DNA from 3 places in the Clostridium sp. AM42-4 genome. Region 3 is predicted to be linked to each of the others. Evidence: riboswitches for the same ligand, from Rfam matches in the RefSeq annotation. Region 3 holds a riboswitch; each other region holds the start of a gene.

What was found. A riboswitch is a leader RNA that binds a small molecule or an ion and turns the genes downstream of it on or off. The one in region 3 is predicted to bind thiamine pyrophosphate.
Region 1: it holds a riboswitch for thiamine pyrophosphate, as region 3 does, so the genes downstream of both, thiD (bifunctional hydroxymethylpyrimidine kinase/phosphomethylpyrimidine kinase) here and thiW (energy coupling factor transporter S component ThiW) in region 3, are expected to answer to the same signal.
Region 2: it holds a riboswitch for thiamine pyrophosphate, as region 3 does, so the genes downstream of both, DW922_RS09695 (TenA family protein) here and thiW (energy coupling factor transporter S component ThiW) in region 3, are expected to answer to the same signal.

Annotation. Positions count from the first base shown of each region.
Region 1 covers NZ_QUIK01000023.1:41,984-52,836, forward strand. The annotation lists gene DW922_RS15005 (SLC13 family permease) at 120-1,364, opposite strand; gene DW922_RS15010 (iron-containing alcohol dehydrogenase) at 1,553-2,770, opposite strand; gene DW922_RS15015 (hypothetical protein) at 3,119-3,409, opposite strand; gene DW922_RS15020 (DegV family protein) at 3,515-4,384, opposite strand; gene DW922_RS15025 (ABC transporter substrate-binding protein) at 4,498-5,610, opposite strand; gene DW922_RS15030 (ABC transporter permease) at 5,719-6,468, opposite strand; gene DW922_RS15035 (ABC transporter ATP-binding protein) at 6,477-7,229, opposite strand; gene tenA (thiaminase II) at 7,231-7,899, opposite strand; gene thiD (bifunctional hydroxymethylpyrimidine kinase/phosphomethylpyrimidine kinase) at 7,896-8,705, opposite strand; TPP riboswitch at 8,897-9,007, opposite strand; gene DW922_RS15050 (DUF362 domain-containing protein) at 9,225-10,328, shown strand; gene DW922_RS15055 (VOC family protein) at 10,492-10,853, opposite strand, start outside.
Region 2 covers NZ_QUIK01000010.1:81,237-92,089, reverse strand. The annotation lists gene DW922_RS18300 (hypothetical protein) at 1-82, opposite strand, end outside; gene DW922_RS09755 (ABC-2 transporter permease) at 92-742, opposite strand; gene DW922_RS09750 (ABC transporter ATP-binding protein) at 735-1,595, opposite strand; gene DW922_RS09745 (GntR family transcriptional regulator) at 1,588-1,971, opposite strand; partial or broken gene DW922_RS09740 (helix-turn-helix transcriptional regulator) at 2,179-2,358, shown strand; gene DW922_RS18040 (hypothetical protein) at 2,991-3,290, shown strand; gene DW922_RS09730 (sigma-70 family RNA polymerase sigma factor) at 3,310-3,717, shown strand; gene DW922_RS09725 (helix-turn-helix domain-containing protein) at 3,714-3,896, shown strand; gene DW922_RS09720 (response regulator transcription factor) at 3,950-4,375, opposite strand; gene DW922_RS09715 (NUDIX domain-containing protein) at 4,585-5,070, opposite strand; gene DW922_RS09710 (HAD family phosphatase) at 5,073-5,729, opposite strand; gene thiE (thiamine phosphate synthase) at 5,719-6,360, opposite strand; gene thiD (bifunctional hydroxymethylpyrimidine kinase/phosphomethylpyrimidine kinase) at 6,372-7,175, opposite strand; gene DW922_RS09695 (TenA family protein) at 7,172-7,846, opposite strand; TPP riboswitch at 7,913-8,010, opposite strand; TPP riboswitch at 8,071-8,170, opposite strand; gene DW922_RS09690 (hypothetical protein) at 8,557-9,213, opposite strand; gene DW922_RS09680 (DUF4313 domain-containing protein) at 9,240-9,947, opposite strand; gene DW922_RS09675 (hypothetical protein) at 10,074-10,397, opposite strand; gene DW922_RS09670 (DUF4313 domain-containing protein) at 10,394-10,853, opposite strand, start outside.
Region 3 covers NZ_QUIK01000008.1:43,720-54,572, reverse strand. The annotation lists gene citX (citrate lyase holo-[acyl-carrier protein] synthase) at 1-147, opposite strand, end outside; gene DW922_RS07985 (cytidylate kinase-like family protein) at 599-1,249, shown strand; gene DW922_RS07980 (hypothetical protein) at 1,340-2,140, opposite strand; gene lexA (transcriptional repressor LexA) at 2,696-3,313, opposite strand; gene DW922_RS07965 (LysM peptidoglycan-binding domain-containing protein) at 3,502-3,825, shown strand; gene DW922_RS07960 (RNA methyltransferase) at 3,900-4,751, shown strand; gene DW922_RS07955 (MATE family efflux transporter) at 4,753-6,039, shown strand; TPP riboswitch at 6,179-6,282, shown strand; gene thiW (energy coupling factor transporter S component ThiW) at 6,733-7,326, shown strand; gene DW922_RS07945 (hydroxyethylthiazole kinase) at 7,250-8,212, shown strand; gene thiE (thiamine phosphate synthase) at 8,294-8,923, shown strand; gene DW922_RS07935 (hypothetical protein) at 8,989-9,564, opposite strand; gene DW922_RS07930 (ABC transporter permease) at 9,586-10,317, opposite strand; gene DW922_RS07925 (ABC transporter ATP-binding protein) at 10,317-10,853, opposite strand, start outside.

The DNA.
Region 1 (10,853 bases), on a different contig from region 3:
ACTATAAAACAAATGTTCGAATCTAAATTATAAATAAAATTTCCATCAAAATCAAGAACCAAAATCCATGATTCGATGTCAGACTGTTCCTATTCATGCTGTTTTCATCCAACAGTCTGCTAACCAAAAATCACTGCTGCAAGCAGTAAAATGACTGCCATTCCAAAGTTCCAGGTCGTAAAACGGATCAGGTACTGCTGTTTCGTTCCGGCTTCCGGAAAATGCTCCTGACTTTCCGCAAAAAACTTATAAGAGATCAGGCTGGCCAGCGATGCGATCAGCGTACCGAGTCCGCCAATGTTCACGCCGCGCAAAAGTGCAGCATACTGGTCGGTAAAGCCGGAAAGCAGGATTGCTGCCGGTACATTGCTGATCACCTGGCTGCAGGCAAAAGAAACAAACAGTTCCCGGCCCGTCAAGAGCTGGTTTAGCAGATCCCGCACCAGATCCATCCGCTTCATATTGCCGATAAAAATAAAAAATGCAATAAACGTAAGCAGAAGGCTGTAATCGACGTTTCGTGGCAGAAACGTGCTGTGGAAAAGTCCGCTTAACAGCAGGCATCCGATCAATACGATCAGCAGAAGAAGCGGCCATTCCAGCACGCGGAATACCGAAAGCAGGCTGAACAAAAACAGCACTGCCAGCAGCAGATTCTGGTAACGGGACTGATCCTTCTCACTGTGTCGTTTGCCTGCAGGGCGGTCCTGTGTTTTTACATTTGCAAAAGCATGGTCTGCGGTAGCTTTTTGCGTTTTTGTATCTGTATGAGAGGCCAGCATTTCTGACTTCAACCGTTCCGAATCTAATGGGAAGTTTTTATGAGCCACACAGGCTCCAAGGATCATCAAAAAAGAAAGGAGGCTAAGCGGTCCCATGATCATCAGAAACTGCCCCATTCCCATACCGGAAACCGAATACAGATACAGATTCTGCGGATTTCCCACCGGTGTCATCATGCTGCCCAGGTTCGCTGCGATCGTCTGCATGACAATGACCGGGATCATTTCTTTTTGTAAGCCGGCAAGCTCCAGAACCAGGATCGTAAATGGAACAAACGTCAGCAGTGACACATCGTTGGTGATCCACATGGAGCAAAAGAAGCAAAGCATCACCAGTACCAGATAGAGCTGGCGGAACGTATGGACCTTCGCAAGCAGTGCCTGCGCCACCTTTCCAAAAAACCCGGTCTGTTTAAACCCTTCCATGATCGTCATCAGAGAAAACAGCAATGCCAGTGTCCGGTAGTCCAGATATCCAGGATACTGACTGTCCGGATGGACAAAAAATACAGAAATAACAGCAAGAATTGCTGCAATGCAAAGCACCGTCTCCTTTTTGAAATATGCGACCAGCCTTTTCATGATTCTTTTCATCCCCTTGATTTATTCTTAAAGTAACAAAGTGTTATTATAACCATTTTTTCGAAAGCTGGCAATAGGAAGAAACACTAATAAAGCCCTGCCGGATTTTCACCCGGCAGGGCTCTGTTTCTGTAACAGGTAATGTTATTGATTAAAAATCGTTGATGGCACGCATGCGTGAACAATAATTAGAAATCTACTTCAGTATCGTAGTAGCAGCACTTCAGGAGTTTTTCCATCTCCTCCTGGCTAGGCTGACGCGGGTTGGAACCGGTACATGCGTCTGCGATCGCGTTCTTTGCAATCTCAGGAAGTCTCTCTAAGAATACCTCCTCCGGTACAAAGCCCTGCTCGGTCGGATAGCTGTCTGCGCCATAGTTCTTGATGCAGTGCGGAATCTTTAAGTCATCGTTCATCTTTCTTAAGTAAGCGATCAGAAGAGCTACCTTCTCGTCTAAGGTCTCGCCGCCCAGCTTCATGAAGTCTGCAATCTCGCCATAACGCTCTTTCGCGGTTTCGTCTTTTGCGTTGAATGCGATAACCTTCGGCAGGTACATAGCGTTTGCTGCACCGTGAATGATGTGTGCGCCGTAATCTGCAAATGCTGCACCAGTCTTATGAGCCATGGAGTGAACGATACCAAGCAGTGCATTAGAGAATGCCATACCTGCCAGGCACTGTGCATTGTGCATGGAGTCACGCTTTGCCATATCGCCGTTGTAGGAATCAACCAGATCTCTCTGGATCATCTTGATCGCATGGAGAGCCAGTGGATCGGTAAAGTCGCAGTTTGCGGTAGATACATAAGCCTCGATTGCATGGGTCATAGCATCCATACCGGTATGGGCAACCAGCTTCTGCGGCATGGTCTCTGCAAGATCTGGATCTACGATCGCAACATCCGGGGTGATTTCGAAGTCTGCGATCGGGTACTTGATACCCTTCTGGTAATCGGTAATGATAGAGAATGCGGTAACCTCAGTTGCAGTTCCGGATGTGGAGGAAATTGCACAGAAATGAGCTTTCTTTCTCAGCTTCGGAATACCGAATACCTTACACATATCTTCAAAGGTGATGTCCGGATACTCGTATTTGATCCACATAGCCTTTGCTGCATCGATCGGGGAACCGCCGCCCATAGCTACGATCCAGTCTGGCTGGAATGCTTCCATAGCTGCTGCACCCTTCATAACGGTCTCTACGGACGGATCTGGCTCAATGCCTTCGAAAAGCTGAACCTCCATTCCTGCTTCTTCCAGATACTGTTTTGCTTTATCCAGAAAACCGAAGCGTTTCATGGAACCGCCGCCAACACAGATCATTGCTTTTTTGCCTTCAAATGTCTTTAATGCCTCTAAAGCACCTTTTCCGTGGTATAAGTCTCTTGGTAATGTGAATCTAGCCATAACAAATCCTCCATTCTGCCGCGTCTTGTCGCGACACCTTTTTGATTTTGGTTTCTGTTTCATCTCGTTAATTAATTAACATTAACTCTGCATTAACTATACCACGTTTTGTATATTTTGCAATAGATTTTGAATATTTTTTTCAATTTTAATTTATATTTCACATTTTACTTGTTAGTGTCTTGTCACATTTTACTTAAAACCAACAACGATTTAACAAAAATCTTTACAGCATACATACCGCATCACGTAATCTCATTCAAATGCAAAACAGACGCACCAGCATGGTGCGCCTGCAGGTATAATCTTATGTAGTTATCCGTCAGATTATGTTTCTTTTGTTTTCTGTTATCTCTGGCATCCCAGGTTAGTAATCTTGCAGGAAACCAGCTTTGGACTGCTGCAGCCTTTCACCGGCAGGTTTGTTCTGCATGAAGCTTTGCTTTGTCTGCAGCCATCTGTCTTACAGCCAAGGCTCTGGCATACGGAAGCAGCACAGCTATTACTATAGCATCCGGAACTATAACATCCGCTGTTGCCCGGGCAGTTGCTAACTGCCGCAAATGCGGTCATCGGCTGAAATGCCATCAGGGCGGTCACTGCCATAGCTGCTGCGGTTGATACGATGTGTTTTTTCATAGTTGTCATTCTCCTTTTGTTACACAAATGTTTCATAAATGTTACAAAAATATGTTAACATACAGAGAATGGAAAATCTACTGGGAACTACTGGAAAGCATTTTCTCACGGTTTGCAGGAATAGCCGATTCCAAGTCCGCCAGGTCCGATATGGCAGGTTACCCCAAACGACAGATCATCACAGAGGATCTTGTGTCCCGGAAATGCAGCCTCGATTTCATTCACCCAGGCATCTGTTTCTTCCTTTCCAGAGCTTGTCGCTGCCACGATATGTAGCCGGCCTTCTTCATATTCCCTCTGGTAAGATTGTTCGATCACTTTTTTGACTTCCTCGATCATCATCTGCTTTGCCCGTTTTAATCCTCGGCAGTTTTTGTAAAGCTCCAGAATACCAATATCGAAATGAAGGACCGGTTTTACATTCAAAAGACCTCCAACCAGGGCTACACCCGCAGAGATACGACCACCATGCTTTAAGTATTTCAGGTCATCCACTGCAATATAGATCCCGGCTCTGGTCTTCACCGCTTCCATGCGCGTTTTTACCTCTGCCGCACTGCAGCCGGTCTCCAGAAGCTCCAGTGCATCCAGAATGCTCTGGTGAAGCGGGGTAGCCACGCTTCCATTATCGACCACATAAACCTTTCCCTCGTATTTTTCTTCCCTGGCCAGCATCATGGCAGTCTGGCAGGAGCCGCTTAAACCACTGCTGATCGGGATATAAAGGATATCCTGATAGGTTTCCAGAGCCTTATCCCAGAGCTCCATCACAGCTTCCGGGGAAGGCTGGGAGGTGCTGATGTTCTCCAGTCTTCCCAGCCGTTCCAGAAATTCCGCCCTGGTAATATTCACACCCTCATAATAACAGGTTTCATTCATATAAAAAGGCATTGGCAATACAAAAATCCCAAGCTTCTGTGCTTCCCCCTGCGAAATGCCGCTATGGCTGTCTGTTACAATTCCTGTTGTTCTCATTTGAAACATCTTCTCCTTTTCCCACCAGACGCAGTCTGGTTTTCCTTTGCATATCAAACATTTTATACATTATAGCTTAATTTCCAGAAAAGGACAAGGGAGGGACATTTTTCCTAATACTCGATATTGGTCATGACATCGGAGACATCTACTGCTTTGTCGATCAGTCCGTTTTCTAACATCCAGTCGATGTTCTCCTGCCAGCATTCTTCAGTCTGGCTTAAAAACTCAGCGGAGTCTGTCTCCATAAGCGGAAGCAGCGTCTTGCAGGACTGCTCCTCTACGCTCTGGGTCAGCGGGAAGTTTGCTTCGTTCTGGTTGTTCATTAAGATTGCAAGACAGCCATCCGGGTCAGCCTTGAAATCGTCAAAGCCCTTCTTGGATGCACGGAGGAATCCTTCTACCACTTCTGGCTCCTCTTCCAGCAGCTTATTGTTAGTCAGGAAGACTTCCTCATAGTAATTCGGGATTCCATATCCGCTTACCGGGAAATAGTTTAATTCGAAGCCTTCTTCTTCCATCTGCGGAACCTCGTGGTTCACCAGACAGCCGATCGTGGCATCGACATTGCCGGTCGTCATGGAGCTCATCAGGTCAAAACCAACGTCGACCAGATTGACGTCGGAAGCATCCGCACCCACATACTCCATCATGCATTTTACTAAAGATTCACTTAATACGGTGCCGCCGTAACCAATGGTCTTTCCAACCATATCTTTCGGGCTGGTGATATTTTTATCCTTCAGGGAAAGGATGATGTTCAGCGGAGACTGTACAATGGCTCCGATGGAACGGATCGATGCCTTCTGGTTTGCCACTGCCTGGATCAAATCCTGCTGGTAGTACATGCCGATCTCGGCTTTTCCTGCTGCTACCATGGAAAGCGCATCGTTTGCGTTAGCCGGGAAACGGATCTGGACATCCAGTCCTTCTTCCTCGTAATAGCCACGCTCAATCGCGGTATAAAGGAAGGTATGGATGGCATTCGGATACCAGTCCAGAACCACATTCACTTCACGGAGATCTTTTTTCTCATCCTTCGCAGCATCAGAAGCCTGCTCTTTACTTTCTGCATCTTTGGTCTCTGTATCGTTTGCGTCTGCTTTGTCTGCTGTTTCAGCCTGTACAGAGGTCTCTGCCGGTTTTGCGCTGTTTGAGCAGCCAGAAAGAGCTGCGATAGTCATAGCTGCTGCGGTAAATGCTGCGATCAGTATTCTTTTTTTCATAATGTTAAAGTCCTCACTTTTACGTATTATCAATCTTTCGTGTCATCAATCGTTGTTCATTTGTCATTACTGTTCTTGCATGCATGTCTTCACAGTAATGCTTATTCTCTATAAATCATTTCTCCAGCGGATCATCCGCTTTTCCAGAAGTGTGACAAGCCACACAAAGAGCATCGCCACTACCGACAATAACAGAATCGGTGCAAATACTCCGGCACCATCTAACTGCGTCATCATACGGCGGCTGAAATAGCCAAGTCCATTCTGGGCACCCAGCCATTCTCCGATTGCTGCTCCGATAATGGAAAGTGGTACTGCCATCTTGATCGCGGAAAAGAAATACGGCAAAACTGCCGGTACCTTCAGTTTCCAGAAAATCTGGGACGGTGAAGCCCCGAAGGTAAACAGTAATTCTTCCATCTCTGTCTTTACGGACTGAAAACCGTCAAACACCGTGATGGTGATCGGGAAAAAGGTAATGAGTACTGTAACCAGCACCTTTCCCCAGATGGAATAGCCAAACCACAGCACAAAAAGCGGAGCCAGGGCTGTAGTAGGAATGGTCTGTGATGCAATGATGAGCGGATACAGTGCCCTTCTTGCAGTGTCATTTGCATCCATTAAAACAGCAAGTCCTAAGCCAAGCACAATAGAGATGCCAAGGCCAATCGCTACCACAGACATGGTTGCCGGCAAATGTGCCGTAAAAAGCAGCTCCCGAAGCTCCCAGAGCCGTACCAGGATCTGGATTGGGGAAGGGAGAATATAGGCCGCATTTACGCCCATTGCTGCTGCCTGCCAGAAAAACAGCAGAAGAAACATTAAGATTAGGGCCGGAAGGCTGGAATTGTTTCTCATTTTCTTTTTCACGCCTGGTTCCTCCTTAACATCTTGATCAGTTCTTCTTTTAATGTAAGGATTTCCGGACGCGACAGTTCGTCCCGGGTCCGCGGATAGGCGGCCGGAACTTCGATGGAGCGCAGGTGGGTCATCGGTGTTTCCTCAACTACCAGAATCCTGCCAGATAAAAAGAGCGCCTCTTCTACATCGTGGGTGATAAATAATACCGTTTTCTTATCTTGTTCCCACTGTTTTAACAGCCACTCCCGCATGGAAAGGCGTGTCAGATAGTCGAGTGCCGAAAATGGTTCATCGAGAAGCAGCAGATCCGAGCCGGTCAGAACGGTCCGTGCAAAAGCTGCCCGCTGGCGCATGCCGCCGGAAAGCTCTCTCGGGCTTTTCTGCCCCCAGTCTGAAAGACCGACCGAGGCCAATGCTTCATCTGCCTGTTTTTCCATTTCTTTTTTTGAAATCCCGCCCTGGATCTCGAGCGGAAGCATGATATTTTCTCTTACCGTTCTCCACGGAAATAAAAGGTCATGCTGCGGCATATAGCCGCAATAGTTTTTTTGTGTTTCGATCGGATTTCCGTTGATGCGGATCGTTCCCTGATCTGGGGAAAGAAGCTTGTTAACCAATCGGAAAATCGTACTTTTTCCACAGCCGGAAGCACCGATCACACAGACAAATTCGCCGTCCTGTACCTGAAAAGACAGCTGGTCCATGATCGGATACGCATCGGTATCGTACTGGAAACACACATGGTCAAATTCCAGCATGTTAATCCCTCATTTCCCATGCCATATCCCAGAATGCCATTTCATAGCGGGAGCAAGCTTTGAAAATATCGGTCAGATGGTCCATCTGTGCAGGAGTACACTCTGCAGCAAGGCGGTCCATCAGACCAATCAGGATTTCATTTTCCTCATGGTAGGAATCGCTCGCATAACCGGATACCCATTCTCCGTAAAACGGATGATCCTTCGCGTCCGGGTTATGCTGCACAAGCTCTTTTGCAATCGCTTCATAGCTTAACGCGCAGGAAAGGATGGCTGCCATAACCTCTGCTTCTCCCCCTTCATAAGCTGCCCTTAACATATAAGAGGTGTAAGAACAGTTATCAAGGGATACCGGGGTGGTTTCTGCCTCTTCCTGTGTAATGCCAAGGCGTTTCATGTAAGTGCGGTGAATGTCCATCTCCCCATCTAAAATGTTATGCGTATAGGCTGCGAACAGTTTCATTACGTTTAAGTCCCTTGCCTTGGCCGCGCCAATGGCAAAGACTCTTGTATAATCGATCAGATACAGATAATCCTGTATCATATAATAGCGGAATTTCTTCTGGTCCAGGCTGCCATCGCCGATCCCGGTTACAAACGGATGGTTGTGGTAGCCTGTCCAGATGTCTTTTACGGAATCTAAAAGTTTCTCGGTCGGTGTCATGCTCATGCTTCCTCCTTTGCAAAGCCCTTGCCGCAGAATTCGAATGCATGATTCATCGGTCCGGAGCCTGCGCCCAGATCCAGCATAGCAGCAAGTGCACCGGAGATGTATGCCTTTGCCTGCTCTACTGCAGTATCCAGATCATAGCCTTTTGCCAGATTGGAAGCAATGGCACTGGATAAGGTGCAGCCGGTACCGTGGGTATTCGGGTTATCGATCCGTTTTCCGTTAAACCAGCGGTATCCGCCGTCCCGGTATAACAGGTCATTCGCGTCATTCAACTGATGACCGCCCTTTAAAAGAACGGCGCAGTGATACGTCTCACTGATTTTTTTCGCTGCATCGATCATTTCCTCTGCCGTGGTGATATCCATATCGGAAAGCACTTTCGCTTCCGGAATATTTGGTGTCAGAACCGTTGCAAGCGGGAACAGACACTCCTTTAAGGTTCCGATGGCATCGTCGCTGATGAGCTTTGCGCCGCTGGTTGCCACCATCACCGGGTCTACTACAATATTTTCTGCTTTATATTCTTTCATTTTTTCTGCAATCGCCTGAATGAGGCCTGCAGAGGAAACCATGCCGATCTTCACCGCGTCCGGGCGGATGTCTGTAAAGACACTGTCGATCTGCTGTTTCAAAAACTCTGGGGTTACTTCAAAAATTCCCTGGACTCCGGTCGTGTTCTGGGCTGTCAGCGCAGTAATTGCACTCATGGCATAAACGCCATTTGCAGTCATGGTCTTTAAGTCAGCCTGGATTCCGGCGCCTCCGCTGGAATCACTTCCAGCGATCGTTAATGCTGTTTTCATTTTCATGATGAAACTCCTCTCATGCATCCATATTTTTTAGGCGGCTCAAGGTGGTGCCCCCAATGCACCGCCGCAAAGAGAATGACCTGTAGCATCTTCAGCAGCATATTCATGCAGCTTTGGCAGCTAGAGATATTTAGGCAAAAGAAAAAAGCGGAACTACGCAGGGACGCAATACCACTTTCTGTTTTTATCCAGTCACAGTCACTTCCTACGTTGGCATGATCCAAATCAGGTATACGGGTCCTGGCGGTCTATAGCCAGCTCTCAGTCTGCTTCCGCAGACTCCCCGGTACTTATGTTCTATTCTCTTTACGAGTTATACTATACCCCTCACCACGCCATTTTGTCAAGTATTACGTTGCTGTTCACGCATTGTCCCAAATTTGTTGTTACTGTTCACGCCTGCATGCCCGGCAGATAAAGCATGCAGGCATTCTTTCGACTTTCCATTTGCAAAAATAAAGAAACGCTGTATAATAATTGAGAAAAAGTCCAATACAAAGTGAGGAAATTCTAATGGAAAAGAACGACATTATCCTAATACACGGAACCAATTACAAACAGATGGCGAAAAAAGTCATGGAAGCTGCTAACGTCGCAGAGGATATCGGCGATAAGAAGAAAAAGATTGCTTTAAAACCGAATCTGGTTACTGCAAAAGCTCCTTCCAGCGGTGCAACTACCCACAGTGAGCTTCTTGCCGGTGTCATTGAATATCTGCAGGAGCATGGTTTTGAGAACATCACCATCATGGAAGGCTCCTGGGTTGGAGACCGTACCGGGGAAGCGTTCCGCGCAGCAGGCTATGACATGGTCTGCGACCGTTACCATGTTCCGTTCGTCGACCTCCAGCGCGATACCTGGAAAGAATACGATGCAGCAGGCATGAAGATCAAGCTTTGTGACAAAGCGGCTGCTGTCGATTACATGATCAATATGCCAGTCTTAAAGGGACATTGCCAGACTACGGTAACCTGTGCCTTAAAGAACAACAAGGGAGTAATCCCGAACCAGGAAAAACGTCACTTCCACACCATGGGATTACATAAACCGATCGCACACTTAAATACCATTGCACGTAACGACTTTATCTTGGTGGACAACATCTGCGGAGATTTGGACTTTGAGGAGGGCGGCAACCCGGTTGTCATGAACCGCGTTCTTGGCTTTAAAGACCCGGTACTCTGCGATTCCTTTGTCTGTGACAGCATGGGCTATTCCATTCAGGACGTTCCGTACATTCCGCTTGCTGAAAAGCTTGGTGTCGGAAGCAGCGATACCGCACATGCGAACATGATCTACTTAAACCAGCCAGATCAGGCCGGAGTCAAATTCCGCATGACCCACCGCGTCCAGAAGCTGGCAGCCTACACCGAACCGAAGGATGCCTGCAGTGCCTGCTACGGTTCCCTGATCTATGCGCTGGACCGTTTAAACGATGCTGGTTACCTGCGCCGCGGTCTTCCGTCTGTTGCCATCGGCCAGGGCTACCAGAATATGCCGGAAGGATGCGCCAAGATCGGTGTCGGCCGCTGCACCAAGTGCTGTGAAAAGAGCCTCACCGGTTGTCCGCCAAAGGCTGCAGATATTGTAGAGTTTTTGAAGGATAACTGGAATTAAAACGAATGAGACGTATGCCGCAAGGCGTACTGCTAAAAATGGAGCTGCCGCATCAAAAGTCAGACTGGCTTTCGATGCGGCAGCATCTTTTTGTTCATGTTCAGTTTTATGTTGTAGATAGCTCTCATTTTACACACCAGCGCCACGTTCCAGATGTGTGTTGTCATGCTTCTACATAAAACGGTGCCTTTTTCACGGTAATGTGGATACGGAATCCATTGATCTCCTCTTTTAAAAAGATCAGGCGGATGGTTTTGCCGTCCTCGTCATAACGTGCGGTGTCATAGTCTAGCTGATATCCTTTTTCTTCCAGATATTCGATCGCGGCCGGCATATCGTTCACAAAGAAGCCAAGATGTCCCATAGTACCTTTTCCCATGATCTTCATAAGCTCCATCTTATTATCTACCGTGAAATAGGCCACCTGATTATCGCGGTAATCATGGTATCCCATGACATCTGTGAAGAAATCCTTCATCCGCGCCCCTTCTTCCGGAGTCTGTGCATTAATGCCTACATGCGCAA
Region 2 (10,853 bases), on a different contig from region 3:
CCCGATATTTCCGTATGAGTTTATTACGGATAGGAACGCCAACACCAATCAAAAGCACAACTGCCAAAATTGTGAAATCCATACAATCACCTCACATTTCCTTATTCTTCATAACCCGAATGGACAAGAAGATTGAAACCGCATACATCACGACAATAGCAAAAACCGCAAGCAACACAAGAAGTATCGGAGAAGATTCAACGACTGAAATAATTGAGTTCCCGATAGCTGGCATTTTAGAGAGAAGAAGTAAAGTCACCAAAAAACCGGCCACTGGAATATACATAAATACCCGTCCTTTGATTGAGCCGTACTTGTAATATCCCGGAATCTGGAACACGGTATAGAGTGCAAATAAGAATACTCCTGCAATAGCGGCAGTTACAATATCAAATACGCCAACTGTTTCACCCAGCACTTTCAAGACAAGCGGCTGTGCAATCAAAGAAATAATCAAGGAAAGAAGCCCCATTGCAAGGACGAAAACATAGCGTCCGATCACAAGCTCACTTTTACGAACAGGTAAAATACCAAACAGACGATCCATACTGTTTTTTTCTGTGATGGAAAAGGTATATCCCGTCGTCATGGCAATAAAGCACATAGCAAATGATACCCCTGTCAGCAAAGAACGATTGATTGCGGCAAACACAATCGGCAGAAGCAGGGTGAAACAAATTGTCTTAAAATATGGTTTTACCAATGCAATATCTAATTTTGTGGATTTCAAAATATTACTCATAATCGTCACCTTTCTTGCTTGTAAACACTACAATTTCATCAATGGTGGCAGGCTCAACGGTCAGGTTAGGGAAACCGCTAATATCTTCGGTTTTCATCAGCGCCTCAAATCCCGTAGGGAATGTACGAATACCAGCCGCCTTATTTTTCAGATCATCGGACAGTTCCTCAATTCCACCTTTTACAATGCGGAACATATCTACAAAATCATCTTTGCTGCCAGTAAAGTACAGCTCGCCATAACTGATGTAGGTAATATAATCGGCTGCACGCTCCAAATCGCCTGTGATATGGGTGGAGAACAAAACACTATGCTCACCATCTTCAATATACTCTGAAAGAATTTTCAAAAGTTCATCTCTGGAAACCGGATCAAGTCCACTGGTCGGCTCGTCGAGGATCAGCAGTTTGGCGTCGTATGAAAACGCACAGGCAAGCATTAACTTCATCTGCATACCTTTGGAAAGTTCTTTTACCTTTTTGGTTGGTGCAATGTGAAATTTCCGTAACATATCCGCAAATTTCTGGCTGTCCCAATTTGGATAAAATACCGAAATGGATTTTTCAACCTGCGACACTTTCCAATCATCACTGAAATAATTTGTATCGAAAACAACGCCCAGCTCTGATTTTACTTTTTGTTCTTCTGCGATATTATCCAGCCCCATCACTTTGACTGTGCCGCCGGTGCGCTTGAGCATATTCAAAATCAGTTTGATTGTCGTTGTTTTGCCAGAACCATTCGGGCCGATCAAGCCCATAATATATCCCTTTGGCAAAGTAAAGCTGATATTGTGAAGTTGAAAAGAATCAAAAGATTTTGAAAGATTCGTTACCTCTAAATAATTAGTCATCTGTTTTTACCTCCGTTAAAATGTCCAAAAGGCGATGTAATTCCTCTGTGGATAGATTTGCCATTCTTGCAGCTTTTATTGCTTCGGTGAGATTGTTTTCTACTTTGCAAATAAGCTGCTCCTTAATCAGTTCTGAACCAGACCCCATTACGAAACATCCACGCCCCTGCACATTTTTAACAAAGCCCTCTTGCTCTAATTCTGTGTATGCCTTTGTCACTGTTAAGACGCTGATCTTTAAGTCTTTGGCAAGTGTTCTAAGGGAGGGCAAAGTTTCTTCGGCTTGAAGCTCGCCAGATAAAATAGCCGCCTTGATCTGCTGTTTAATCTGCTCGTATATGGGGACGCCAGATACATTTGAAATAATCAGTTTCATTGCTGCATCCTCCGTGTGTTTTAACTGTTATGCTGTTGTGTATAACAGCATAACACGAGAGGCGTATCTTGTCAATATTTCAAGGGGTGTGGCAATGATTTCCTCTGTCTATGTTTCGGGATATGAATTATAAAGTTTAATCTTACTGCATATAGCAACATTCCATTGAGAAAATATGAAATATACAATGTAGATGGATGGTGCTATATGGCAAATATCAAAGATTGTCCCGGCTTTGAAACTTTCGGCGCGGATGTAAAAGAGGCGCGGAAAGTCAAGCAGTTATCGCGTAAGACGCTGGCGGAACAGATCAATATCGACTGGCGCTATCTTGCCAACCTTGAAAACGATGACACGATTCCCAGCTTGCCGGTTATCATACAGCTTAATCTGGAACGAAATGTATATTGATATAATGGTAAAGTTATGGTGGCTGTTTATGATAATGTAAACAATATGCGATCCGGAACTCAGCAGACTGTTAACTATGCCAAAAAGAAAGGACTCCAAATCATTTATATCCATCCGGATACGGCACAGGTAACGACAGAAGATGCAACTTTATGGAAATAATAAAGGAATAGCTCCAAAGCGGAAAAATGCAGTGACCGTTTTGGAGCTTGTTTTGTCATATAATGTCGAATGATTTTCTCTTTCCTCGAAGGATATTCCAATGCTACTCCAAAAGTTTCCGAAAACTGTCAGTTACACTGTAATTATGGCAGTGATCCCAAAAATCAATGAAAATTCGATAAGCGGAGGTGGGGGTATGAGATCAGTACGATACCCAATGAAAATCGGAAGAAGAAGGCGGTCTTTATCCTGACAATAAGGATGGAGGCCGCCTTTTGTTTTAATTTAATAGAATAGCTGGAATAGCATTTGAAAAAAGTATTATTTCACAATTTAACAATTATCAGCAGGGCGGCAGCGTTGCGCTGCCATATCGCGAAAGAAAGGGGATGATGCAGGCCGCCTGTGTGCCGTCCGCATAACTGCGGACAGGGAGTAACGATGTTATGGAGAAAGGATTCCACAACATCGAGCAGTTCATTGCTTTCATAACTCCAGGACACACGGCTTTTCATGAACGGCTCTCAATAGGGGTATATCGTCGAGGTAGGACAAGAGAGTTTTCTCTACATAAAGATAAACCTCCACCTGCCCGGACGGCATCTATTGAACTGCTCGATGCAGAAATTCAAGGAACAGCTGGTTTTGTCCATTGGTACAAAGCTGGCTGTTTTTCTTTATCTCAGCCAGATTTGGTCCGGTGCAGGTCACCACCAGAAGCTCAGGAAATCCATCGGAATTCTTGAGACTTTTGGAGGTAAAGCCATGTGGCAACGGAACAATGGGCAGGCAGAAGATGACCTGCAATTCAGGTTTACAGCATATTTAGTTTCGGCGGTCAAACGCCGCAGAAAAGATTATTTGATCCAGCTCTATAAGCGCAACAGTATAGAGAGTGCTGTAGAAGCGGTCTATGAATCCGAACCCAGCTCAGAGGAAGTGGTCTTGGACAGATTGCCGCTTATGGATGTCATTGAGAATGGAGTGCTTCTGGAGGCGTTGCAGAAACTCAATGAACGGGAACGCCAGATATTTCTGGCTCGAACGCTGGAGGAAGAAGATTTTGAGACGCTGGGACTAAAGTTTGGGCTGTCCTATAAAGGGGCAGCGGCACTTTACTACAGGACGATTCAGAAAATCAGAAAGTGCATTGAAGGAGGTGACAAAAAATGAATTTTGAATGTCTGCTTCTCAGCGCCAAGGCTGGCAACGAGGATGCCATTACGGCAATCTTACAGATGTACCGGCCATTGCTACTCAAGTATGCCATTATTGATGGCGTACTTGATGAAGATTTATACCAGGAATTGAGCATTATTTTACTGAAGGCAATCAGCCTGTTTAGGATTTAAGTCAATGAGAAAGGCTCCGAGATCATTACGGCCTCGGAGCCTTTCTTACTGACTTAAAAAGGAGAACTGTTAAATTTATACCCACTGCCCAGTACGGTGCGGATATAACCGCCCTTCGGCGTGTCTGGCGTCAGCTTGCGACGGATCTGACCGATGACGCTGGCAACTGCAGTACCGCAGTGTTCACCGTCTTTATCCCATACGGCCTCATAAATCTGGCTGGCTGAGAATACCCAGCCAGGATGACGAGCCAGATATGTAAGGACTGCAAATTCATGGTAAGTCAAAGCGATGAGGGTACCGTTGCAATATACGGTTTGTTCCTTTAGCCGAATTTCAAGACCAGGGAAGGAAAGTGCAGACTGCGGTGGAGATGGTGCAAGGTGGATAAACTCTGGCTCATCCGCAATAAGCTCCATAATTTTGTTGATTATATGTTCTTCATGATCAGGAATGGACAGAATCAGAAGTTTACCCATTTTGCTCACATCCTTTCTCCTTACACACTTTGAGACAACCAAACTTCATGGAAATATAGAATATAAAATGCAAGGATAATTTATATAAGTGATTTCCACAATTTGTTTGATTTCATATGGAACTAAATAACATGGATCCTATTTGATTTCTTGTGCAATAAAAGCGTGTTAGACAACAGAGACTTTGGTACCTTAACATCTGGCATTTTTCAGCCTATTAGTTGTTCCACATAGGTAATCAGAGGGTGCAGTTGTTTCAGGCGAAACATCTTAAATAACTTATCTGGATTTACCCATTGAACATCCACAACTTCTGTTTCCTGTAAACGCATTTCTTCAATCTTTATATCCTTATGAAATAGCCAAACATCGTAAAAATCCTGCACATTTTCCCGTCTGGTCTGATAAATCAATTTTTCACTTCCGGGAGTAAGCAGTATTCCTAATTCTTCTTTTACCTCTCGGATTGCTCCTTGCAAACTGGTTTCCCCGGAAAGTACAGAACCACCCGTACATTCCCAATAAAGAGGGTATTGCTTTTTCGGATGCCGCTGTGATAAAAGATACTGCCCCTGCTGGTTGACAATCCATACACTCACAGATAAATGATACAGCCCTTTGGGTATGATTTCTCCACGGCACACTGCTATTCCAGACTTTTCCCGTTTTGCATTATATAAATCCCATTTTTCCATTTTCATACCTCTTTGTGTGGGATCGGTGCTTGCCGGAAATCAAGTAAGTAAATATCCGCAATCCTTTCTATTTCTGTACGCTGATCTGCGGAATACTTATCATAAATCCCACCTGCTAACATACGGGCTGCCTTTGCGCTTTTAATTGCTGGAAGCACATCATCAAACACAATACAGTGTTCAGGTGCAACCCCTAATTTTCTTGCGGCCAATTCAAAGACATCCGAATATTCTTTTCCCCGCTGAACCTCATCTGTTGAACATAGAGCGTCAAATAATTCTAAAATAGAATTGTTCTTTAAGCATGGAATATAGAGATTTTCCGGCAACCCCGTAGCAACTGCAAGTTTTATTCCATGTTCTTTTAAGCGCAGAAGATAATCAAGGGCATAGGGCAGCAGACCGACATGGTTCCTGTATTCCTCGACCGCCATATTATTCCATTCCTCAATAATTCCCTCTACCGTTTCCTGCAATCCAAAAAGATCAATGGTATATTGTGCGGCTTCCTCAAAACTCCTTGCACATATTTCAGTTACATAATTATCTGGGACAGGAAGATTTCTCTTTTTCAAAAACTGAATATCTATATGCTCCCATACATCCATTGAATCCAGAATTGTTCCATCTAAATCAAAGATTGCCGCATTAAAATCCATGTTTCTTTTCCTTTCCGCAAAATAAATCTTTCAGTTCCGCAGCAGCAGCTTTTATATCGGACTGCGCTATGATGGCAGATACAACAGCCAGTCCGTCAATTCCCATGGGCTTGAAACGCCCTGCATTTCCTTTATTGATACCGCCAATAACAACTATCGGCAAAGAAACGGCTGTGCGGATTTTCTGTAATTCCTCCATTGATACAGATTCAGCGTCGGTTTTAGTTCCAGTAGGGAACATTGCGCCAACTCCCAAATAATCCGCACCATCCTGCTGTGCTTGTATTGCTTCTGCAATGGAAGAAGCAGATACCCCCAACAGCATATTTTCCCCAATTACTTTGCGGACGGTAGCCGCAGGTAAATCATGTTGTCCAATATGTACTCCCGCAGCCTGCACAGCCATTGCAATATCTATCCGGTCGTTTATGATAAGGGGAATATGGTATCTCTCCGTAACCTGTTTCACGGCAACCGCCTGATTATAAAATTCCAATGAAGGCAATTCTTTTTCTCGGAGTTGTATCATTGTGCAGCCTCCTAAAATTGCCTGTTCCACCGCTTCTGTCAGGCTATCGCAGCTCATTAGTTGACGATCAGTAACAAGATAAAGTGTATAATCAAAGTTCATTTTGCACCTGCCTATTCTTTAGATAAACCATGCTGATACAATTCGTAGAAATGGTGCGTCGGGCCACAGCCTTTTCCAATCGCAAGGGAGTGTTCGATTGCCGTTGTGACATAAGCCTTTGCCGCTTCGACAGCAAGCGGAATACTTTTTCCCTTTGCAAGCTGGGAAGCGATTGCAGAAGAAAAGGTACAGCCTGTCCCATGAGTATTTTTCGTATCAATGCGGGCTGTTTCAAAGTGGTGGAAATTTTCTCCATCAAATAGGACATCAACGGCATTTCCTATATGATGTCCGCCCTTGACAACAATCGCCTTACAACCCATGGCATATATTTTTCTTGCGGCAGCCTCCATATCTGAAACTGTGGAAATCTGCATATCCGCTATTTTCTCTGCCTCTGGAATATTTGGAGTAAGCACATCGGCCAGTGGAATTACAGTGTCTATCAAGGTGGAAACCGCCGCAGGATTCATCAATGGGCAGCCATTTTTGGCATACATAACCGGGTCGATTACAATATTTTGTGGCTTATATTGTAATAGTTTCATTGCCACTGCTTTCATACATTCTGGCGTAGAAAGCATACCAATCTTTACTGCGTTCACTTCAATATCTTCAAACACGGCATCAATCTGTTTTGCAATCATATCCGGGGTAATATCTTGGATGTCGATAACGCGGCTGGTGTTCTCTGCAACAACAGAAACAATAACACTCATTCCAAATACGCCGTGAGCAGAAAAAGTTTTCAAATCAGCCTGAATACCTGCACCTCCGCTGCAATCTGATCCGGCAATGGACAATACTTTTTTCATTTTGCATTTTCCTCCATTCTCTCGTTCCGATAGGCCATCTTCCAAAAAGCAAGCTCTAACAAACTTGCTTTTTCAAAAATATCAGCCAGATACTTTTTATTTGCTACTGATAACCCGGCACATTTATGCTCTGCAAAAGCAGACCATTCTTTGCAGCTTTCTGCATATTGTTCATCCGCATAATCTTTGATAAAGTCCCAATATCTTGACTGTCTGCTTGTAGGAACAGCCGCCAATTTTCGGAATATATAGCTGTAACTTAGCATACAGGGAAGAACCGCCATTAAAATTTCTTCATTCTTTCCATGTGACGCAATCTCAAACATGAAATCAATGTAATTTTGATTTTCAGGCAGAGGAGCGATCAGTTCAATATCATTATCCGTCATGCAAAATTGCTTTAGATAATCCAGGCGCACTTCTGATTCCGTATCATTTACAAAATTCAGCATGGAATAGTAAAGCTGAATTTCTCTTAATGTATCAGCATGAAAAATTGCCTTGCCGTATATACGGGCATAGTTTTTCAGATAGATACTATCCTGAATCATATATCTTTTGAATTTTTCAAGAGGTAGCTTTCCAGTTTGCACTTCCTGCACAAATGGGGTAGCTGCACATTCTTCCCAAATGGGAATGTTGTGGGTTAAGATGTCTTTCATAAATGCCATGTTTGATCCTCCTAAGATAAAAAAATAGAGCCTCTAAAACAATTAGAAGCTCTTTCAGACGCAATACGAGCGTAAGAAATTGCTTCCCTACGCCGGTATTAGCCGACAGGTCCAGAGGTCAGGTCTTACCTTTTTCAACTTGTTCAGTTCCCTCGCAAACACATATCATATCTTATTCAATTAAAAAAGGACATTCCCAAAACAGAGAATGTCCAAAAAATACGAATCTGTATTCTTTAGCTCCCTGCGTTGGTATTAGCCAACAGGTTCAAAGGGTCAGGTTTTAACCTTCTCAACTACAAGGTAGTCCCCCTGCTTGAATATCATTATAGTTAGAAAGTCCCCAAAAGTCAAGTCTACGCATTTAGGACGGTAAAAGTCCACGGAAATCAAAGGTTTTTCCGCATGGTCGGCTAGATAAAGTTATCCTGTTCCCCTCAAAACGAGGTTCTAAATGCGGGAAAACGGACAAAAAAGGAGAGACAGATGTGGAGGATTTGACACCTTTTCGCCGACGTTTTTTATCACTGGGTTACAGTAAGGGGCTAATGTATCCTAAAATAATAGCTTTGTTTTATCCCTCAATAGAATTTGTGGCATCTAATTTTTCATAAATATTTTGGATATGATTATGGTGCGGTATATAAAGAGAGAAAAACGCACCGAATACAGAGCCGATAGGCATACTGTATCCGGTGCGTTGTAAATTTTTAACCTTTCAGATAGTAATGCACATAGGCATTATAATCTCGATGCCGGGTGACTAACCGCAGCCAGATATAAAAGTGGGCAGTTTCCGAATACAAATTGAATTCGGTGGGCTCGCTGGTGGGCTGGGCGTACCCTCGGCAGAACCGTGTCAGGGTATCCAAATTCAGAAACTCCGGCAGTTGGAACAGCGCATTCTGGAAAGCATCAATTTCACGGGCAACTTCCAGAACAGGCGTATCCTTTTGGCACTGATGCCAGGTGGTCCACCATTTCCATCCGTCATAATCAGAACGGGAATAGGCTATCTCGCTGGCAGGACGGGAGCCCTGCTGAAACAGATCTTCAAAGGTGCAGGAAGTAGTCAGCAACGGATTTTCAAAGTCGGTCTGCTGCTGGCTCAAACCGTTTTTGACAGCTGCCCATTCTGTTAGAGGGAGTGGGCAACGGTTGGCATCACGCAGGGCTTCATCCATACCGCACGCCTCGCAGATATGGACATCTGCATAGCGGCTCAGGGCGTTGATGACCAGCCTGCAATCCAGCGGCTGACCACACCGAAGACACAGGGGTGGTTGCTCCGCCTCTGGGGTAAACAGCAGTTTGTCCTGCTGCCACATGGTTTCCAACAGGGATTTGGGATAGATACGGATCTTCATGATGATGTCCTCCTATTTTATCGTGTTTAATATTCGTACCGTTTCCTTCGGTCTTCAGACCAGGGAGGGTAAACACGCAGCTCATCCTGGAACATGGTCATCAGATCGCCTGCCATGTCCTCTTTGCGCCGATAGATGCACTGCTTCTCCGTACCATCGGCATAGCGGATGATAGTCTGGAGTGCGGGACCTTTCTGTGTGAAGATGAATTTGCGGCCATGAGAAGGATCAGATGCCTCAATCCAGAGGGGCAGGGTGGAGGAACTCCCATCCAGACACCGCCAGCCGCTGTAATCGGTGTAGCTGAACCCGTTGATTTCCCGCGCCAGTCTGCGCAGGGCAATATACAGCCGCTCAAAGTGGCACCCCAGTTCGCCTTTCTGATGCCGGATGTAGAGGGTGTGCCCCTCATGATCCAGGGCATCCAGTTCTTTGCCATAAAACAGGTATTCAGGGTAAAGACAGCCATCCGATTCAAGAATTTGTCCAGTGGGTTCCGCAAGGTGATTGTCTGACAGCCAGGCCGGAAAAAGTCCGTCTGCGGCTTTTATATTGATGAAAGCGCAGTGGTCGGGCCGGATTCCGGTTAAGTTGGTGGTAAGGGTTTCCCACAAAATCAGGATGCCATGATCCTTTTCATAAAGCTTGATGGCGAGATTGCCGTTGGGATATGTACTGATTTTCAAAGTAAGCTGGGCTCGGTGTTCGCCCAGCGTAAATGCGAGAGTATTCATAAGCGTTTTCCTCCAAAGAAGCACCGGACGCCTGCAAAAATGCAGATTGCCGGTGCTTCTTAGTGTGTTCTGGACAAGGAAACCGGAGCAGGGAGAGGAATGCAGTTCCTCTCTGGTCATCGTCAGCTACACAGCCAAAGTCTTTGACTCGAACTGATAGCGCAGAACCTGAGCCAGCTTTGTCCTGTTTTCACAAGTAATGCGATAGGTAGGGCCATAGTTACGCCTCTGTTCATCCATCCTTCGAATGGAAATGCTAAATCGGGTGCCCTCCTGGGTGATCCACAGACGCCTGCCCGTGGCAGCATCTTCAGCAATAATCCATAAAGGGTACTGCATGGTCATGTAGGTCTGGGGGTAAGCACGCCAGCCGCTGCGGTCATGGTAACAGAAACCGGGGGTAGCCTGCCGCCTTTCATTCAGTACATCATAAACTGCCTTATATTTCATGCACTGCACCGCCTTTCAAAGTTTTTCAGGTAGCCTGCATACCCTTCCGGGTCCAGCTCCTGTAGCCGGTTGGCACGAAAACGATATTCAGGATAGGTGCAGAACCCACTCTGCATGGTGCGACCGGTTGGGATAGCCAGACCATGTCGGACGAGCCAGGTGGGAAATTCCGAATCGGCATTGGTGTCGATAAAGGCATGGTCTTTTTGCCGTTGGCCGGGCAGGTTGACGGTGAGAGTCGCCCAGGGTTCCGGGTCACCGCTTTCCCATGTCACCATTTGTATGGCAAGGTTTCCATTCAGGTAGGAAGTCACCTGCAGCTGGATGGGGTGCGTGGCACCAAATTTCTTGTAAGGCAAGGTAACAGGTGCAGCATCGGTATCAGGCTCTCCGTCCTCTACGCCCAGTTCCCAACTAAGGGACAAAATCTGGCTCTGGCTCAGCGTGCGGGTATAT
Region 3 (10,853 bases):
TGGAACACCTGGAAGCACTTTGATGGGGCCAGGTATGTTTAAGGTAAAGCTGATCAGGCTCTTTTTATATTGCTGTAACAGCTGGGCTTGCAGATAGCAGCGGCGTTCCCTGGCCGCCAGCATTTCCTGCAGGTTTACTTCTTCCATAAAAATCCCCTTATTATGTTTTATTTTTATATGCCAATAAAGCTCCGTATTTCACCCGTATGGCAATGAATTCACGATCATTTGGCAGAAATCGGATAAAAGCCATCGTTTTGAAACAGAAGCTGTATTGGATCTCAGAACACTACTTAGTTGTTACGTTTCTCATTATAGGTGAAACATAGCAAAAAGGCAAATACTTAATAAGTTATGGCCTATATAAAGAAGCCCTTATCAGTTTTTAACATTAGGTTTACGTGTATTTAAACTGTTGAAATCTGAAGAAAAACATTTAATATTATCAGAAAAAATGAATTTGGGTCGGCAGAGTGTAAAAAAGTTTGGCACAAGAGTGGTTTTGTGATATACTGAACATAGTGGATATAAAAACAAGTTACTGTTTACGCGTTGCGCAGACAGCAGAAAAAAATAATCCTTAGAGGGAGGATTTCTTATGGATAAAAGTAAATTGGTGATCACGATCGAGCGCCAGTATGGAAGCGGCGGCCGTATTGTTGGAAAAAAGCTTGCTGAGGAATTGAACATTCCGTTTTATGATGACGAAATTTTAAGTATGACAGCCGAAAAAAGTGCAGTAGGAGAGCGCTATTTCCGTCTTGCAGATGAAAAAGCAGGAAATAACCTTCTCAGGAAGATCGTTGGAAACCTGCATCTGCCTACCGGTATTTTTGAAGAACCAAAGAAAGAGGGGGATGTCACCTCACCGGACAATCTGTTCCGTTTCCAGTCGGAGGTTATCCGTGAGCTGGCGGCTGCGCAGTCCTGTGTGATTGTTGGCCGTTGCGCGGATTATATTCTGGAGACCGCTGGAAAAGAAGATCTGGTAAAGATTTTTGTATACGCAGACACAGAAACCTGTGTCCGGAGAACTCAGGAAACCGATGGTATTACAGACAGCAAAGAAGCGCTTAATAAATTAAACAAGATCACCAAACAGCGCAGGGCTTACCACAAGTATTTTACCGGAAAAGAGTGGGAGGATCTGACGAACTACGATCTTCCGATCAATGCAAGTAAGCTGGAGCTTGAACAGGTGGTAGCACTGATCAAAGATTATATCCGCATGATCGGCTACGATATTTAACAGCATATAATAGAATGAATATGGCCCGTGTGAGCTATTACTGTTAGCTTACACGGGCCTGTTCTTCCCTATTTTTTTAAATGAAAGCTATTATTTTTTGGTGATCTTTACAATCTGGATCTCTTTGTCATTGATGGAGCCATCGTACTGGATCTGAAGGGTATCGCCCTCAGCGTACTGGCTGAAATCGGTATCGCCAGAAACGAATGTGAAAAAGTCACCGGTCTGTGCTTCCAGAACGATATGATCACCATCTTCACCGATCTGCGCAACTTTACCTACAAAGGCATTGATCTTAGCCTCATCAGAATCCTTCTGGTCTTCGGAAACGATCTTGATCGCCAGAGGCTCATCGTCCAGATCGCCGAGATAGGTTACTTCTACGGTTTCGTCAGCCTTGATGCCGTCCTTTGCAACAACATATGCGTTGCCGGTCAGAACCTTATATTCCTCACCGTCTACCTCCAGGGTCATGCTGTCAGAAGCAACGTCTTTGATGGTACCTTCTGCAACTGGATCTGTGGTCTGCTCTAACATGGATGAGGTAACCTCGAGTGCGATAGCCGGAACCGGATCGTCTGTGCTGCCGGCCGGGAAGGTGATGTCTACCCAGTCACCCTCGGAAAGCGGGAATTCATTGGTAACCTCTGCGCCGGAAATATCGTATTTCTTCTCTTCGTCGTTGTAATCGTCTTTTACGGTAAGGACATCGCCGTCGATCGCTGTGATGATACCGCTGGTATAATCCTCGTCGGTCTCAGCCTCGGTTGTGGTTTCTGCTGCTGTGGTTTCTGCCGGTGCTGCTGTGGTTTCCGTTGCTTTTTTGCTGGAGCAAGCTGCTGCACTGATAGAAACTGCTGCGATTGCAGTAATTAATAATGCCTTTTTCATAATATATCACTCCTCTGATCTTTCTTTGTGGTTCTATGCTGTTATCTGTGCGTTTGCGCAAACAGTAACAATCATCTCTCGTGAACCAACAAACAAGAGTTTACTACAAAGCCAGGGAAAAAGCCATTGATTTTTTATTAAGTTTTCCGTAAAATGGTGAACATTTGGTGAACTTTGGCCGATGCCTTGCATTCCAAACTTTGTTCTCGGCATGTTGGTCATGGTATTCCAGATCTCGCTTCCAGGTTTTTTCAGCCTGACGATCAAAAATATAGCAGGTGCGAATACCTTTCTGGCTATGGCACTGGTAGGAACGATCCTGGCAGAGGTACGACTGCGGTCCTTGCGGCAAAGTACCAAAAGGATGAGATCTTTGCAACAAAATGCGTAGTGTTATCGACGCTGCTTTCTATGGTAACAGTTCCGCTCTGATGCCTGGTTCTGGCATAAACAACCCTGCCGGGCTGTCGCCGGACGAGGTTTTCAGCAACAATATGATAAAAAAATACGCCTTGTCACAGAAATGTGCTAAGGCGTATCTTTTTTTATGGTATTTTATGCCATCATACGGAAAAGTCCGATGACCTTGCCGAGGATTTCCACATGGTCAACGATGATCGGCTCCATGGTGTCATTCTCCGGCTGCAGGCGGTAATGCCCGTCTTCCTTGTAAAAACGTTTGACAGTAGCGGAATCGTCGACGAGTGCAACAACGATTTCCCCGTTTTCTGCAGTATTGGTCTGCTCAACGATGACCTGGTCCCCATTAAAAATACCTGCATTGACCATACTCTCGCCCTTGACCTTCAGCATGAAAGTATCCTTGTTTGGGAGCATTTCGGCCGGGATCGGGAAATAATCTTCAATATGTTCCTGTGCCAGGATCGGCTCACCGGCAGCAACTGTGCCGATCATAGGAACCTGCACCACCTCGCGGCGGTTTAATGCAAACTCGTCATCCAGGATCTCGATCGCGCGCGGCTTGGTCGGGTCCTTGCGGATATATCCGTTTGCCTCCAGGGATTCCAGGTGGGAATGGACGGAAGAGGTGGACTTTAAGTTGACTGCTTCACAAATTTCACGTACTGCAGGCGGATAGCCTTTTTTTAAGATGCATTCTTTGATATATGTTAAGATTTCCTGTTGTTTTGCGGTAATTTTACCCTGTGCCATAATGTTCCCTCCTTGCGGGTGTATTCTGAAAAATTCTTTCTAAGGATATAGTAGCACAGCTTAGCCAAAAAAGCAAACTTTTGTTCGGGAATTTTTGCGAAAACGTATTGACAAACGCATGTTCGGATTCTATAATAGCAACATAGCAAACGTACGTTCACAATTATTCCGGACAGGGGGAATCACTTATGAGAAGCAAAAGAACAATGAAGCGCAGTTTACGGAATCTTACGGTTATTTTACTTATGATCCTGGCATTTTGTTCCGGTTTTCTGGGACATACACTGTTAAATGCGCGGGCAGAAGAAAAGGCAATACCTGAGCTGAAGCGTTATTACACAAGTGTACAGATCCGCCAGGGAGACAGCCTCTGGGACCTTGCAGGCCAATACTGTCAGGGAAGTCCTTATACCAAGGCAGAATATGTAGAAGAATTAAAGCGCATGAATGGTCTGAAATCCGAACAGATCCATTCCGGTGAATACCTGACGGTCGTGTATTTTTCTGAATAGCTTGCATATGAATCCTGCTTTGGTTATAATAAAATCTGTTTTTTATCCAATATAACCAAGTGAGGAAATTCCCTATGTTACACGATCATATCGTTCCTATAACAGATCTTTCCAGTCCGGAGCTTGAGGTATACTCCAGCTTATCAGAAAACCAGCTATTCCATTATTATGAACCAGAGGCTGGTCTTTTTATTGCAGAAAGCCCGATCGTAATCGGCCGTGCTCTGGATGCCGGATACCAGCCAGTCTCCATCCTTGCCGAAGAGCGGGAATTAAAGGGAGCAGCTGCAGAAATACTGGCCAGATGTGGAGAGGTCCCAGTCTATGTAGCTCCCATGGAGCTTTTAAAACAGATCACAGGTTTCTCTTTGACACGCGGTCTGCTTTGTGCCATGCGCCGCAAACAACTGCCATCTATTGAGCAGATCTGTGCGAAGGCCAGACGGATCGTTGTTCTCGAAAATGTAGTAAACCCGACCAATGTGGGAGCTATATTCCGTTCGGCGGCAGCGCTGAATATGGATGCAGTTTTGCTTACTTCTGGCTGCAGCGATCCTTTGTACAGAAGATCCGTGAGGGTCAGCATGGGAACGGTGTTCCAGATCCCGTGGACGGTACTTAAGCACGACAGTGCCTGGCCGCACCCGGCTATGGAGCTTTTGCGGGATCTGGGCTTTAAAACAGCTGCCATGGCTCTTACAGACCGCTCAGTCCGCATTGATGATCCTTGTGTCCAGGCAGAGGAGAAGCTTGCAATCGTTCTTGGAACCGAGGGCGATGGCCTCGCAAAAGAAACCATTGCCGACTGCGATCACACCATCCGGATTCCAATGTCCCATGGCGTAGATTCCCTGAATGTAGCTGCTGCCAGTGCAGTGGCATTCTGGCAGCTTGGAAACCATCATACAGAAGGCGGGGAAGCTTAGCATGAATATCAAAAGACAGTTTATCCGCTATGTTTCCCAGAATATGTTAGGCATGCTCGGTATGTCCCTTTACATTCTGGCCGACACATTCTTTATTGCTAAGGCTGTCGGTGCGAATGGTATCACGGCATTGAATCTGGTATTACCCCTTTACAATCTGATCTTTGCGGTAGGCGCAATGATCGGAGTCGGCTCTGCAATCCGTTTTACGGTTGAGCGTAATAAAGGAATGAAAGAAGCGGAAGGCTATTTCTTTCATGCACTGTCATGGGCAGCAGTGATCAGTGTCCTGTTTGTTTTGGCAGGAGCCTTTTTCCCGGGACAGATCATCCACCTTCTTGGAGGCAATGCACAGATTGTATCGACCGGAATCATGTATACCCGCATATTTCTGATGTTTGCCCCGTTTTTTATGTGGAATCATATTATCAGTGCATTTGTTCGCAATGATGGAGATCCATCCATCGCAATGTATGCAACACTTGCAAGCAATCTGTTTAATATCGTATTTGACTATGTGCTGATGTTTCCTTTGGGAATGTCTATGCCGGGAGCGGCACTTGCAACCGCATTATCACCGGTTATCAGTATTCTTATCTGCTTCAGACATTTCCGTAGCAGCAGAAATACGATCTGCTTCAAGCCGGTACGTTTGTCTGTCCGGAAGCTGCTTTTTTCCTGTCAGGTTGGTATCTCTGCCTTTGTAGGGGAAATATCCTCCGGTGTCATCACAATGGCATTTAATACCATCATTCTCCGGCTTTCGGGTAATATCGGGGTTGCAGCGTATGGAGTCGTTGCAAATTTCTCGCTTGTGGCAGTTGCATTATTCAATGGAATCGCGCAGGGCTCCCAGCCGCTGCTCAGCCGTTTCTATGGACTTGGCGATAAAGAAAGCCTGAGAACCGTGATCCGTCTTGCAATTAAAACAGCTTTATGTGTCGCCTGCTTGCTTATTGTGACCGTACAGCTCTGGTCAGAACCGATGGCTGGAATTTTTAACCAGGAACAAAGTGCAGAGCTGGCAGCTCTTGCAAGACAGGGATTAAAGATTTATTTTACCGGTTTTTTGTTTGCCGGAGTTAATATTGTCGGAACCAATATCCTAAGTGCCGTAGAGTCAGCACGCTGGGCGTTTGCAGCTTCTGTATCCCGTGGGTTTGTTGCAATCCTTGCGTTTGCTTTCCTCCTTTCTGCTGTATTTGGCATGAATGGGGTATGGATGGCATTTCCATGTGCAGAATTAACAACCATGTTTTTGACGCTGAACGGTATCCGGAAGCTATAAACTATAACTGTACTATACGGGATTTTCAGTTCAGAAAATACCTACCTGTGAACAGTAACACAATGGTGACACAACGGTAACATAACGACAATACAGTTGACAGGGTCAAGTCTCTGTGTTATGCTTACTTACGTTAAAAGAGAAAAAGCGCGGGAGTCTGTGAGACAGGCTGAGAGGAAGATCGATCTTCGACCGTACCTGATTTGGGTAATGCCAACGGAGGGAAGCAAGGAATAGAAGTGTGCGTCTTCGGGCAATTTCCTGAAGGCGCATTTTTTTGTTTCATAGGAAAGTGCGTCCTATGAAATATAATGATTATAGAAACTAGTATCCGGATGCACTGCAAAAGCTCCAGATGCAGGGGAGACGTCTCTGTCAGCTGGAAATCCTGAAAGTGTGTTTGTGCAACGCATGAACAGGAACAGAATCATATTTTGCAGGAAAAGTAGACTGGAGGGGGAGCGCCCTGCAGTCTGGCAGAAGGAGTTTATATAGCGATGGGAATCCGTGTTTTCGGAGTGAGAGGAAGTAAGTAAACTTCGACCGAACAAGAATTAGTATACTGTCTTATTCACATTTCGCATAATGATGCAGAACGTGAGTCATACCGTACACTACCTGCCGCTATCTGACCTGTTTCTTTGGAATCTGGCTCTGGCGGCAGGATTCTGGAAAAAACAGGAGGACAAACAAATGGAAAAACAAAGAATGAAAACGTTTCGCATGGTATTTTTAGCTATGATGGTAGCAATCGGAGTCGTAATTTCACCGATCTTACGGATTGAGGGAATGTGCCCGACTGCGCATCTGATCAATATTACCTGTTCTGTATTTATGGGACCGTGGTATTCCCTTCTCTGCGCCTGTATGATCGGTGTGATCCGTATGATGTTTATGGGCATTCCGCCGTTAGCACTGACGGGTGCGGTATTTGGAGCGTTTTTATCTGGTGTATTTTACCGTGCATCGAAGGGAAAAATCATCTGTGCAGTATTTGGTGAAATTTTTGGTACCGGAATCATTGGATCCCTGGTATCTTATCCGGTCATGGCGTTTATTATGGGACGCGATGGTCTGAACGCCTTCTATTATACCCCGATGTTTATTTCCGCAACGATCATGGGAGGCATCGCAGCTTATGTATTCCTGAAGGCATTGAGCCAGACCGGAATGCTGGCAAAATTTCAAGAGAGTCTGGGAGCAAAGGTTTATGACAGAAACGGAAGAAAGAAAACTGAAACAGTCCATGCAGCTGCAGGGCATGCTGGAGATTCGAAGGTATATTAAAGAAACGGCACCTCTGATCCATTGCATTACCAATCCGATTTCTATCCATGACTGTGCCAATATCATACTGGCGGCAGGGGGAAGACCGATCATGGCAGAGCATCCGGCAGAAGTAAGAGAGATCACGGCGGTTTCTTCTGCGCTGATGCTGAATCTTGGAAATATCACGGATGCACGGATGGAATCCATGAAAGCTTCGCTTACAGAAGCAAACCAGCGCCATATTCCAGTACTGTTAGATCTAGTCGGGGTTACCTGCAGCAGCCTTCGCCGTGATTACGCGAAGCAATTGCTGGAAAACGGAGTATTTTCTGTGATCAAGGGGAATATTTCTGAGATTCTGGCTGTTGCAGAGCTTCCTTTTCACGGGACCGGAATAGATGCAGGAGTCCAGGATGCACTTTCCGATGCAAACGAGGACTGGTATTGCCGTACAGCGAGGACACTTGCGTTTCACCTTGGCTGTACAGTTATGGCAACCGGAAAGCAGGACCTGATCGCAGATAGCCAGGATGTATTTCTTGTTTCAAATGGAAATGCCAGCTTATCTGGGATCACGGGTACCGGCTGTATGGTAGGCGCACTTACAGCGGCTTATCTTCCAGGAAATAGCAGAAAATCCGTGGTCCGGGAAAATCGTGAGAGCAAAGACATCAAAATGGCTGGCTCTCAGGACAATGGTTCTTCCAGAAATACAGGAAATCCTGCCGGGACTGGAACAACAGCAGCACTTCTTGCAGCAGCTACCATGGGAATTGCTGGGGAACATGCTTCCGGGATTTCCCGCGGGCCAGGAAGCTTTCAGGTAAACCTGCTCGATGAAATTTATGCTCTGGGGGAAGATCAGCTTCTGTCAGAAGCAAGAATACGACAGCATGCGTTTTGATTTTCACAGGAAACTGTAGAATGCAGTTCTTGGAAAAATCATTAAAAAGAAAACAGAGAAAACAGAAAAGAGGCAAACCTTATGACAAAAAATCTGGATCTGAGTCTGTATCTTGTGACAGACAGTACCTATCATACAGAGGAATCTCTCTTATATACGGTGGAAGAGGCCTGCAAGGGCGGCGTAACACTGGTGCAGCTTCGAGAAAAAAATACAGGAGGGCGTGACTATCTGGAAAAGGCCTGCAAGATCAAGAAAATCACCGATCGATATCAGGTTCCGCTGATCATCGATGACCGTGCCGATGTGGCTATGGCATGTGGTGCAGCAGGTGTCCATGTAGGAGCCTCTGACCTGCCTGTCGCTGAGGTACGTCGCTTACTTGGACCGGATAAAATTGTTGGTGCAACCGCAAAAACAGTAGAAGCAGCAAAGAAAGCTTATGAGGATGGCGCAGATTACCTTGGTGTCGGGGCAATCTACCCGACCACAACCAAGGTAACGACCGTGCTGACTGCAGTTTCGACCTTGTCGGATATCTGTAAGGCAGTTCCGATTCCGGTAGTAGCGATCGGCGGGCTGAATTTGGAGAACATGGGAATTCTGGCCGGAAGCGGGGCAGACGGAATTGCGGTTGTATCCGCGATCATGAAAGCAAAAGACCCGCAAAAAGCAGTTGCGGATCTTTTACAGGCAGTAAAGCAGCTGTAGCGATGTTCCTATTTCTGGTTTGGGAGTAAGGATACCGCTACTTTACTTATGAGTAACTTAACAGTTTAACGCCGTTTCCCGGTATAGTCCTGCTTCCGGCGTTCCTGAACCACATGATTCAGGATTCCGCCACCGACGATCATAGCGGCGGCTGTAAGTAAAACACGTTTGGCACCTTCCTGCGGGAGGGTGCTTTTTGATTTTATGGAATCTGGATAAAGCTGTAGCTGATACGGAATCTCATATGGCGTGCCCATAGCCAGTGTGTCAGCAATGACATCCAGTTCTCTGGTGAGATCTGGAACTGGAATTGTAAAATGTGAATTCGTCCCCTTTTTGCTGTCGTTTAAGATTTTCTGTTCATTTACGATCATATAATCGTAGTTTGGGCTGCTCCAGGTGATGGAGAGGTAAGCAGTTCCATCTGCCACCGTGAGTAGTGTCGGGCTCTGAACGGATGCTTTTCCGCTTCCTCCTGTCATGCTCAGCTCAATGGCATATTCTCCGTCTGCAAGCTCTGCTTTGGGTGAAAGTGATGTCTGAGCCGCTGTGGCATAAGGGGTGCCAGACAAAAATGCAATAGAAAACAGAGGGATGAGAACTGCTTTCCGGAACATTTGGTGTATCGGTATCGATTTCATAAGAAACGGCTCCTTTTTATATTACAGGTTTTTCTTTTTATACAGAAACCATGATGCTGCACAGGAAAAGCATACCAGATACAGAAGCAAAATGCCGATGCCCTGATAAGAAAACGGTTCATGGTTGGCAATGCAGCGCAGTGCAGCACTGGTCTGCGACAATGGCAGATATTCGATCACCTGGCGGATCCCGTCAGGCATATTCTGTGCCGAGAAAAAGGTATTGCAAAGGTATGCCATCGGCATAATGACATAGTTGGAAAAGCGCGGGACATCCGCGTGGTTTTTGGCGTAGAAAGAAACCACAACTCCAATGGTGGAAAACACCGCCCCATTTAAAAACATAAACAGGAACGACCAGCCATTAAAGCATAATCCCGTTCCGATCGGAAGGACCAGAAGAATGATGACCATTCCCGCATAAAGACCACGCAGGCTTCCGCCGATGATCTGTCCTGCAATGAATTGCCATAGCGGGGTAGGCGAGATCATGACCTGGTCAAACGCCTTCTCATACAGGCGCTGGACGTTTAAATTCTGTGCGATCGCATTGAAGCTTCCGTTCATTGTGGTCAGTGCAACAACGCCGGGGATCAGGAAGTTCAGATAGGACTGGCCATGCGACATCGTCTGGATGCCTAAGCCGAACACCAGAATATAAAGAAGAGGTGCGATCATGGCGGCTAATGTGATCTTATAGAAATCGCGGCGGAATTCTACCCATTTTTCCCATAGTACGGTTATAATTCCCATTATGATCTGCGTTCCAGCTGCTGCCCGATCTTTTCCAGAAAAACATCTTCCAGCGTTGTGCTGCGCAAGGAAGCCTCCGTGCTGGAAGCGGACAGATAGTGGATTGCATCCTCCTTTCCCTGAAAATAATGGTTTGTGATGCCGCCTTCTGCAGCTTCATCTACGGTATAGCGCCCAAGCGCTCCGATCATATTGGCAGGTGCATCTGTTTCACCGAGTGTTCCGTTACACATAAATCCGACCCGGTCACACAGCGTCTCAGCTTCTTCCATATAGTGTGTTGTCAAAAGAATAGTCAGATTTTGCTGGTTCAGCTTTTTTAACAGGTTCCACATCTGCCGCCGTGCCAGGGCGTCCATACCGGCAGTCGGTTCGTCCAAAAGCAGAATTTCCGGTTCTGTCAGAAGGGCGCGGCAAACCATGAGCTTCCGTTTCATTCCGCCGGAAAGCTTACGCACGGTCCGGCGGCGGTAATCGATCAGACCACAGAACTCTAACAGCTCCTCGGTACGTTCCCGGATTTTTTTTGCCGGCAT